DNA from 3 places in the Photobacterium japonica genome. Region 1 is predicted to be linked to each of the others. Evidence: predicted binding sites of a transcription regulator. Region 1 holds the regulator's gene; each other region holds the start of a gene.
What was found. Region 1 encodes CRP, which controls carbon source genes, mostly activating them, when cyclic AMP is high. Its sites were predicted from a motif close to TGTGANNNNNNTCACA; they were not measured.

Region 1 (3,287 bases):
CATCGCATTGCGGACGTTTAATTTACCCAAAGTCGGGTTAGACCGACTTGCCGCGCCCTTCATTGCGATCGGGTATAAGCCGATGGGGAAATACCATTTTGACGGGAAAAAGCTCTATGCCGAGCATTTTGAGCACCCTAATCCCCTTGCGCCGAAAGTGTTCATCAGTGAATTGATGGTGGGGCAATTCAGTGCTTTGTTCCAAGAAACCGTACGGGATTTGATTGAGCAGGTGCCGGAATCGGTGATGCGGGATCCGTCGTTCTTGTTTGGTGGGCGAGTTTGGGATTTGGACTACGCCACCTATGAGTTGCTGTATGCGGAAAGCGAATATGCGGGGTGGTTGGCCGCACACGGCTTTGGCGCGAACCATTTTACTGTCAGCATTAATCACCTTGAACAATTTACTGAGGTGGCAGAAGTGAACCATCTGCTGCAACACAATGGGTTTACTATTAATGCGTCAGGCGGTGAAGTGAAAGGGTCGCCTGCGGTGATGCTGGAGCAGTCAGCGACCTTGGCCGATCAGGTCGATGTAGGCTTTATCGATGGGGTATACACCATTCCCGGTGGCTTTTATGAGTTTGCCAAACGTTATCCGACCGCTGAGGGCGAAGCGTTGTATTCGGGGTTTGTGGAAGCGTCAGCCGATAAGATCTTCGAAAGCACTGATGTGCCTGTGATGGCCAGAGAGCCGTAGCCATACGAGAAATATAGCACCCCGCGCCATCCCTGTTCGATAGCGAGTTCATTACACGGTGCGGTGGTCGCCGTATTTACAGGTGGCGGCTGTCGAGGGGGGAAATCTCTAACCCAGGACGCGCGGTACCATAACGGGGAAGCTCCTGTTGTTCCAAGAAAGATCGTCCATCACTAAACCCGGTGAGCTCTACCGTTGTCGGCAGTGGGAAGGTGGTGCCAGCTGAGAGTGTGGTGTGATGCTGGGAGAAACGTTCAATGTCCATTGCGTGTATTTCCATCCATAGAAATCAGAGTGCCTTGATATGCATAATGTAGCATCAAGTGTGGACGTGGCAAACAAGGAAAAGAGTGAGCTCGCTAACAAATATGCTCTGTGGCGATACATTAAGCCAAAAAAAAGCCGCACATGGCGGCTTTTTTTATAGGTGTGATCCGTACGTTTAGCGCGTACCGTACACCACAATCGTTTTACCGTGAGCAGAAATCAGGTTTTGCTCTTCCAGCATCTTCAAGATACGGCCAACGGTTTCACGAGAACAACCGACGATCTGACCAATTTCCTGGCGGGTGATCTTGATCTGCATGCCGTCTGGGTGCGTCATTGCATCTGGCTGTTTCGCCAAGTTCAGCAATGTTTGCGCGATGCGGCCGGTTACGTCCAAGAACGCAAGGTCGCCCACTTTCTGGCTTGTCACTTGTAGGCGACTTGCCATCTGTGCAGACAGACGCATCAAAATGTCTGGATTGACTTGGATCAGCTGACGGAATTTCTTGAATGAAATCTCAGCCACTTCACAAGGGGTCTTTGCACGTACCCATGCGGTACGCTCTTGGCCTTCTTCAAACAGACCTAGCTCACCAATGAAGTCACCTTGGTTTAGGTAAGACAGGATCATTTCCTTGCCTTCTTCATCCTTGATGAGAACAGCAACAGAACCTTTAACGATGTAATAGAGCGTTTCAGCTTTTTCACCCGCATGAATCAACGTGCTTTTTGACGGGTACTTATGAATGTGGCAATGGGAAAGAAACCACTCTAAAGTTGGATCTGTTTGAGGTTTACCTGGAACCATATTACTAACTTCCTCTGCGTTTGTTGCCCAACAACGACGTCCCTATACGTTTGAGGCCGGGCCTAACAATAATGTAGTTCGCCGTTTAGGATATTCAGTCAACGGCAAGGCTGCAAGCTGACCTGAATAATTAGTTCAGAGTTTATCTTTTTTCGGCACGCTTTTCTTGATATTGATCTATCGGGCGCGGCCATTTTATACCCATAAGTGTGCACATGATCACACGGTTGTTAGATAGTGCCCAAATCCCTCAAAAGTAGTAAGGAGAATGCAATGCAATCACGCGTTAAATGGGTAGAAGGGATGACCTTCTTAGGCCAGTCAAATTCAGGTCATAGTGTGGTGATGGACGGCAATGGTGGCGAAAAAGCTCCCAGCCCGATGGAGCTGGTTTTGATGGCAGCAGGGGGATGCAGTTCGGTGGATGTGGTGAGCGGGTTAACGTCTGCGGGCCAGCCGATCACCGCCTGTGAAGCGCAGATCAAAGCGGTACGTCGTGAGCAAGCGCCGCGTTTATTTACCTCGGCCAATCTGCATTTTGTGGTGACTGGCCACGGGTTGGATGAAACCTTGGTGGCAAAAACCGTGGCGGATTCGTTAGAGAAATACTGCTCAGTGTGTTTGATGTTGGGTGAAGGCGTAGAAATGACTCACTCGTACGAGATCATTGAAGCGTAAGACAGAAAGAAGGGACGAGGGGCGAGTAAGTGCGGAAAAGCAAGGGTGGTCGAGAGCGGTCCTTGGGCCCTAAGGCCCTATGGTAAGAGCGAGAACTGAAGTACTTGAATCTTGAATGAGAAGCGGTATTTTGACCACAGGACCACAGGACCACAGGACCACAGGACCACAGGACCACAGGACCACAGGACCACAGGACCACAGGACCACAGTCGCTCTTACTCGTCACTCGCTACTCGAAAACTCGTCTCTTGTTGCTTTTGCTCTGACTCGACACTCGTCCCTATAAACGCGCAAACTTGTTCTTCGTCCCTGCTTTTCCTACCCAATCTTCCCGGTATCTATCAACTGTTGGATCAAGGGGCGCATGATCAGCTCCATCGCAAAACTCATCTTGCCGCCGGGCACGACTAACGTGTTATGGCGTGACATGAAGGAGCCTTGGATCATCGACAGCAGATAAGGGAAATCGACCTTCTTGATCCCACGAAAGCGGATCACCACAAAACTCTCATCCAAACTGGGGATGGCTTTTGCGCTCAATGGGTTAGAGGTGTCTACCGTCGGCACGCGCTGAAAGTTAATGTGGGTGCGAGAAAACTGAGGGGTGATGTAATTGAGGTAGTCATCCATTGAGCGAACAATCGATTCCATTACCGCCTCACGCGAATGACCCCGATCGCGGGTATCGCGGACGATCTTTTGGATCCACTCCAAGTTCACGATCGGCACCATGCCTATCAATAAGTCGACATGCTGTGCCGCATTGGTGTCACCGTCGACCACCCCGCCATGTAACCCTTCATAAAACAACACATCGGTATTTTCTGGCAA
Region 2 (3,287 bases), on a different contig from region 1:
GTAATGGCACTTGTTGTAAGTGCTGTTCTTTAACCAGTTTGAACGCTTGTTCGAGCAATTCATACGCACTTTGTACGTAACCTTGCGCGAGTAAAATTTCACTTTGTTGCAGCAGCGCCCATAACGCTTGGTGGTACACGTGGTACTGGCGCGCCATTTTTTCGGTTTGCTGCATCATAGGCAGGGCACGGCTTAGGTTCCCCAAACAGTGGTGCACTTCACCGACCACAGAGGTGGCGACAATCCGGCTACGGTAGGTGGTTGAGGGCAGTTGACCAAGGGCTTGCTCTGAGAGGATCAGTGCATCTTCCGGGTTGTTCTGGTTAATCGCCACTTGCGCGCGCAGCGCGTTAAATTCCCCTTGCAGCGCATCGTTCAGCACAATGTTGTGCTTGGCCAGCGCGGCTTCGGTTTCGGTGATCATGTCACCGACATCGTTGTAACGGTGCTGACTCTGTGCCAACCACATGCGCAACAGGCTCAGGCGTGGATGGGCATGCAAACGTTCGTTGTCGATATTGGCAATGGCAGTTTGCAGCAGGGTGATTTCACCATGGTGATACATGTCCCAACCGTAGTCGGACAGAATATCAATCACCAGCGGTTCATTGTCACACTTTTGTGCATGTAACAGCGCTTGCTGAGGGGATTGCTGTTTCAGCCAGGCTTTGGCCGCCAGCGTGTGCAGCTCTGTACGGTGCTGGGGCATTTGCGAATAACGCTGGTGGCGTAAGAATTCAGCAAACAGATTATGGAAGCGGTACCAGTTGTTATCGCCTTCCAACGTGTTCAGGAACAGGCCAAAACGGTTCAGTGATTCCAACATCGCCAAGGCATCGCTGCGGCCGGTGAGATCCGTCACCAACTGAGCGTTGAAAATATCCAGTACTGAGCACTGCAACAAGAAATGGCGGGTATCGCTGTCGAGCAAATCAAACACTTCTTCGGCAAGGTAATCCCACAAATGCCCACGGTTGAAATTGGCCATGGACTCGGCCGAGGCCACTAACGTGTCTGGTTTTTGTTGGGCATGCAGAGCGATCAACTGTAGGGCAGAAGGCCACCCTTCCACTTGGGTATGCAGGGTTTTTAAGACGCTGACTTCGACTTGATCGGCAATGCGTTTATGGAAAAAACGTTCCGTTTCTTCTTCATCAAACGCCAGCAGGCCGTTGTCGACTTCAATCAACAAATCACGAATGCGTAAATTCGCGGTGCCTAACGGTGGCAGGGTACGACTGGTTACCACTAAGGTGAGGTTATCGGGCATATTTTTGAGGAAAAAACGCAACCCATCGTGAATATCATCGTTGTTGATGAGGTGGTAATCGTCCAGAACCAAATAGGTTTGTTCGTGGTACTCACTCAATTCACCGAAAAGCTCACTGAACAGGGTCGACAAACACGCAAACTGACGTCGCTCCGCCATGGCCTGTGTTTTCAGGCAGGCGTTATGCGTGGCTTTGTTGATCGATTGCAATAAGTAATTGGCAAAGCGGAATGTGTCGTTGTCATTCTCGTCAATGTTGAACCAACCGGTATGCGAATGCTCACTCAGCCATTGTGCTGCCATGGTGGTTTTACCGTAACCCGCTGGAGAGCGGAACAAGACAAGACGGTAAAACGGCGCAGGCTCAAGTGTTTCAAGCAGTCTAGGGCGCAGAATCGCATTATGAAGGCGCGCTGGACGCGTTAATTTAGAGGGTATCCACATAGTCTTGCATCTTCTAAGAAGGTTTCATATCCATTGATGCTCTCTCGTTAATCATCGGCGCGTGAAACGTGCCGTGAAGAGCATGTTATGCCGTGTTGTCATACATTCTCAATGAGATGGACACCACGGTATTGCATTTGCCCTATAACTTTACCGTTGAAAAATTTTGGCGCAGCAAATCTTACTCTCTCAGCCTTCAATTTATGACTGCAGTCACATATCTTCGATTTATTTGACGAAATTATTCTCTTGGTTGCACATCGGTCTATATGTTTCTTATGTGAGTTCAGTTGCATTGAATGAGGCAGGGGGTTGATTCTCCACCCGATTTATTTGCAGCCGGTCACATATTGGGCGGGGCGGAAGGAACTACGCCCCTCTCACTCATCCCTCATCCTCCCGTTATCAGGAGGATGTTCCAGCGGCGAAAGACAGGCAACATTGTCAGCAGTTGGAAATAATTCTAGAGCGAGATTGAACCATGACTAAGAATGGTCAGACACAACAATTTGATAAAGCGGCTTTCAAAGCGGCAGTAGAAAAACACCTCACAACCACGTATGCCAGCACATTAGCCACCGCGACACCGCGCAGTTGGTACCTTGCCATGGGGCGAGCACTAGCAGAAATCACAACAGGTAATCTGCTGGATACAGAAAAAGCACTGTCGGAAGAAAAAGCGCGCAGTGTGAACTACCTATCATTGGAATTTTTGATTGGCCGTTTAACGGGCAATAACTTGATCAGCATGGGCATGTACGAAGACGTCGCCCACGCGATGGAAGAGATGGGTCTGAACCTGACTGATCTGCTTGAAGAAGAGCGCGACCCAGCATTGGGTAACGGCGGTCTAGGCCGTTTGGCGGCGTGTTTCATGGATTCGTTAGCAGCACAAGAGTACCCAGCCGTCGGTTACGGCCTGCACTATGAATACGGTTTATTCCGTCAGTCATTCTCTGACGGTCGTCAAGAAGAAGCACCTGACGCATGGCGCGGTGTAGAAGGTTACCCATGGGAAGTACTGCGCCCTGAACTGACGCAATACGTTAACTTGTACGGTCACGTTGAAGCGTACACCGATGAAAACGGCACAGAATGCCGTCGCTGGGTGCCAGCTATGCAGGTGGAAGGTATTGCATGGGATCTACCGATTGTGGGTTACGGCAATAAGAGTGTTTACCCGCTACGTCTATGGGAATGCCGCTCGACGACGCCATTCAACCTTGCACGCTTCAATGACGGTGACTACGTGGGTGCACAGTACTCAGCACTGGAAGCCGGTAACGTGACCAAGGTGCTGTACCCGAATGATAACCACGACCAAGGTAAAGCACTGCGTTTGATGCAACAGTACTTCCATTGTGCGTGTTCAGTGGCCGATATCCTACGTCGTCACCATGCGGCCGGTAACACCATTGAAGAATTGGCTCAATTGGAAACCATTCAGTTGAACGATACGCACCCAACCATCGCTATCCCTGAACTGATGCGTATTTTGTTGGATGACTACAAGCTAGGCTGGGATGCCGCATGGAAGATTGCGTCTAACACCTTCGCTTACACCAACCACACC
Region 3 (3,287 bases), on a different contig from region 1:
TACGCGCTCAAGCGTTTTAACGTGAACTCGACGGATGAACTTTTTGCCGGGGTCGGCAGCGGTGATCTGCGTATTAACCAAGTCATTAATCATATCAATGCCTTGGTCAACAAGCCGACCGCGGAAGAAGAAGATCAGCAGTTGCTGGAGAAACTGGCGGAAGCGAACAGTAAAATGTCGTCAGCCAAAAAGCCACAGCGTGATGCCGTGGTGGTGGAAGGGGTGGATAACCTCATGACACATTTGGCGCGTTGTTGTCAGCCGATCCCGGGTGATGAGATCCAAGGCTTTGTGACGCAAGGCCGCGGGATTTCCGTGCACCGCAGCGATTGCGAGCAATTGGAAGAGCTGCGTCATGTGGCGGCCGAGCGGATCATTGATACCGTGTGGGGCGGGGGCTTTGTGGGGAACTACAATATCACCGTGCGTGTCACTGCCTCAGAGCGAAGCGGGTTGATCAAAGAGCTGACCAATACCTTTGCCAATGAAAAAGCCAAGGTCGCCGGCATGAAGAGCCGAGTGGACTTTAAAAAGCAGCTTTCCATTTTGGACTTTGATTTGGAACTGACCGATCTTGATGTGCTGGGCCGCGTGCTCAAACGCATTGAGCAAGTGAAAGACGTGGCCGAAGCCAAGCGTCTGCACTGATAAGCGAGAATCGAGAGGCGAGTATCTAGGTGTTGAGCCTAGATACTAGGGACTCGGAACTAAAAACTCGAAATGAGAACCAGAAACGGGGAGCCCAGATGCTGCCCGTTTTTTTTACCGCTATATTGTTAAAGCAACCGTTTGCAGCGCGAGTGAGAAGGAAAAAACAATGAAAGAGACATCACAGACACCGATAGAACGCTTGGTGGCAATCATGGCGACACTGCGTGATCCGCAAAAAGGTTGCCCGTGGGACCAAAAACAGACCTTTGCTTCCATTGTGCCGCACACCATTGAAGAAGCCTACGAAGTGGCGGACGCCATTGGTGAGCAAAACTGGGATGACGTGCGTGAGGAGTTGGGCGATCTGCTGTTCCAGGTGATTTTCTACAGCCAGATGGGCAAAGAGCAAGGGCTGTTTGATTTTGATGACGTGGTCGACGGGCTCAATGAAAAATTGACCCGTCGTCATCCGCATGTGTTTGGCGACAAAGCCTTGACGAGCGATGCCGAGATCACCGCCAACTGGGAAGCGGAAAAAGCCAAAGAGCGCGCTGAAAAAGGCGAAGACAATAGTGTGTTGGCGAACATACCTCGTGCCTTGCCAGCATTGACGCGTGCTGACAAAATCCAGAAACGCTGTGCCAAGCATGGCTTTGACTGGGACACGCTGGGGCCGGTGGTGGATAAGGTGCACGAAGAAATTGACGAAGTGATGGAAGAGATCATCCAAGCGTCACCTAAGCAAGAGAGAATCGAAGAGGAAATGGGGGATTTGCTGTTTGCCGTTGCGAACTTCAGTCGCCATGTGGCGGTCAAACCAGAGGTCGCTTTGCAGCGTGCCAACCAGAAATTTGAGCGCCGTTTTCGTCAGGTTGAAAAAACTGTGCTAGAACAAGGTAAGCAACTTGAAGATTGCTCGTTGGCGGAGTTAGATCAGGTCTGGGATGCGGTAAAACGCAGCGAGTCAAAAGGTTAGCAGAGTCTCGGTTTGCATGTGGAAATCAATTAATCGATCTATTGATAGCGCTCCTAAGAAGGAGAATTGATTTGAGACAAAAAAAAAGCCATGGTGCTGTGATAGTTTTCACGTTGTGGCAATAAGGGGTGTCTGGTATACTAATTTCCCGTCCAGATACACTTATATCCTCTATACCAATCTTCCAGGTAAAACATGACTACGAATTACATTTTTGTTACGGGCGGGGTTGTATCCTCACTAGGTAAAGGTATTGCTGCTGCATCACTAGCGGCTATTCTAGAAGCACGTGGTCTAAACGTGACCATGATGAAACTAGACCCTTACATCAACGTTGACCCAGGCACAATGAGCCCGATTCAGCATGGTGAAGTATTCGTAACGGAAGACGGTGCAGAGACTGACCTTGACTTAGGTCACTACGAGCGTTTCATCCGCACTAAGATGACTAAGCGTAATAACTTTACCGCTGGTCGTGTCTACGAAGAAGTACTGCGCAAAGAACGTCGCGGTGACTATCTTGGTGCCACTATTCAGGTTATCCCTCACATCACCAACGAAATCAAAGATCGTGTTATTGCCGGTGCGCAAGGCCACGATATTGCTATCGTAGAAGTGGGCGGTACTGTTGGTGATATCGAATCGCTACCGTTTATGGAGGCTATTCGTCAACTTGCGGTTCAGCAAGGCCGTGATCGTACCATGTTCATGCACTTGACATTGGTTCCGTACCTAGCGGCGGCTGGCGAAGTGAAAACTAAGCCAACCCAACACTCAGTAAAAGAGCTTCTGTCTATCGGTATTCAGCCTGACGTGCTGATCTGCCGTAGCGACCGCATGATCCCAGCGAACGAACGTGCGAAGATTGCGCTTTTCTGTAACGTGCAAGAAAAAGCTGTTATTTCAATGAAAGACGTAGATTCTATCTACAAGATCCCACAGCTGATTAAAGCACAGGGTCTTGATGATCTTGTTTGTCAGCGTTTCGGTATTACTGCACCAGAAGCAGACCTGAACGAGTGGGAACAAGTGATCTACGAAGAAGCGAACCCAACGGCGGAAGTTGTGATTGGTATGGTCGGTAAATATATCGAACTACCAGACGCATACAAATCTGTTAACGAAGCATTGAAGCACGCAGGCCTGAAAAACCGTCTGTCAGTGCAAATCAAGTACATTGATTCTCAAGACGTTGAGTCAAAAGGCACAGAAGTGCTGGAAGGCCTTGATGCGATCCTGGTACCAGGTGGCTTCGGTAACCGTGGTGTAGAAGGTAAAATCCTGACTGCACAATATGCACGTGAAAACAAAATTCCATACCTAGGTATTTGTTTGGGTATGCAGGTTGCACTGATCGAGTTCGCTCGTAATGTTGCAGGCTTTGAAGGGGCGCACTCTACAGAGTTTAATCCTGAAACGAAATTCCCAGTTGTTGGCCTAATCACTGAATGGGTTGATAGCGAAGGTAACGTTGAAGAGCGTAGCGAAAAGTCGGATCTTGGCGGCACAATGCGTCTAGGTTCACAGCTATGTCATCTACAAGACGGTTCAAAAGCACGTGAACTCTACGGTAACCCGACTATTCACGAGCGTCACCGTCACCGTTACGAAGTAAACAACAACCTACTTCCTAAACTAGAGAAGGCAGGTTTGAAAATTT

Region 2: a site for CRP is predicted at 1,917-1,932, ahead of malT (HTH-type transcriptional regulator MalT). Genes of this name have one in related genera too.
Region 3: a site for CRP is predicted at 1,725-1,740, ahead of pyrG (CTP synthase). Genes of this name have one in related genera too.

What each region holds. Positions count from the first base shown of each region.
Region 1 covers NZ_JAKJSN010000007.1:196,094-199,380, forward strand. The annotation lists gene L4C36_RS01425 (DUF1338 domain-containing protein) at 1-700, shown strand, start outside; gene L4C36_RS01430 (hypothetical protein) at 777-965, opposite strand; gene crp (cAMP-activated global transcriptional regulator CRP) at 1,143-1,775, opposite strand; gene L4C36_RS01440 (OsmC family protein) at 2,049-2,453, shown strand; gene L4C36_RS01445 (phosphoribulokinase) at 2,775-3,287, opposite strand, start outside.
Region 2 covers NZ_JAKJSN010000041.1:26,799-30,085, reverse strand. The annotation lists gene malT (HTH-type transcriptional regulator MalT) at 1-1,714, opposite strand, end outside; gene L4C36_RS16000 (glycogen/starch/alpha-glucan phosphorylase) at 2,196-3,287, shown strand, end outside.
Region 3 covers NZ_JAKJSN010000032.1:18,696-21,982, reverse strand. The annotation lists gene relA (GTP diphosphokinase) at 1-648, shown strand, start outside; gene mazG (nucleoside triphosphate pyrophosphohydrolase) at 818-1,627, shown strand; gene pyrG (CTP synthase) at 1,823-3,287, shown strand, end outside.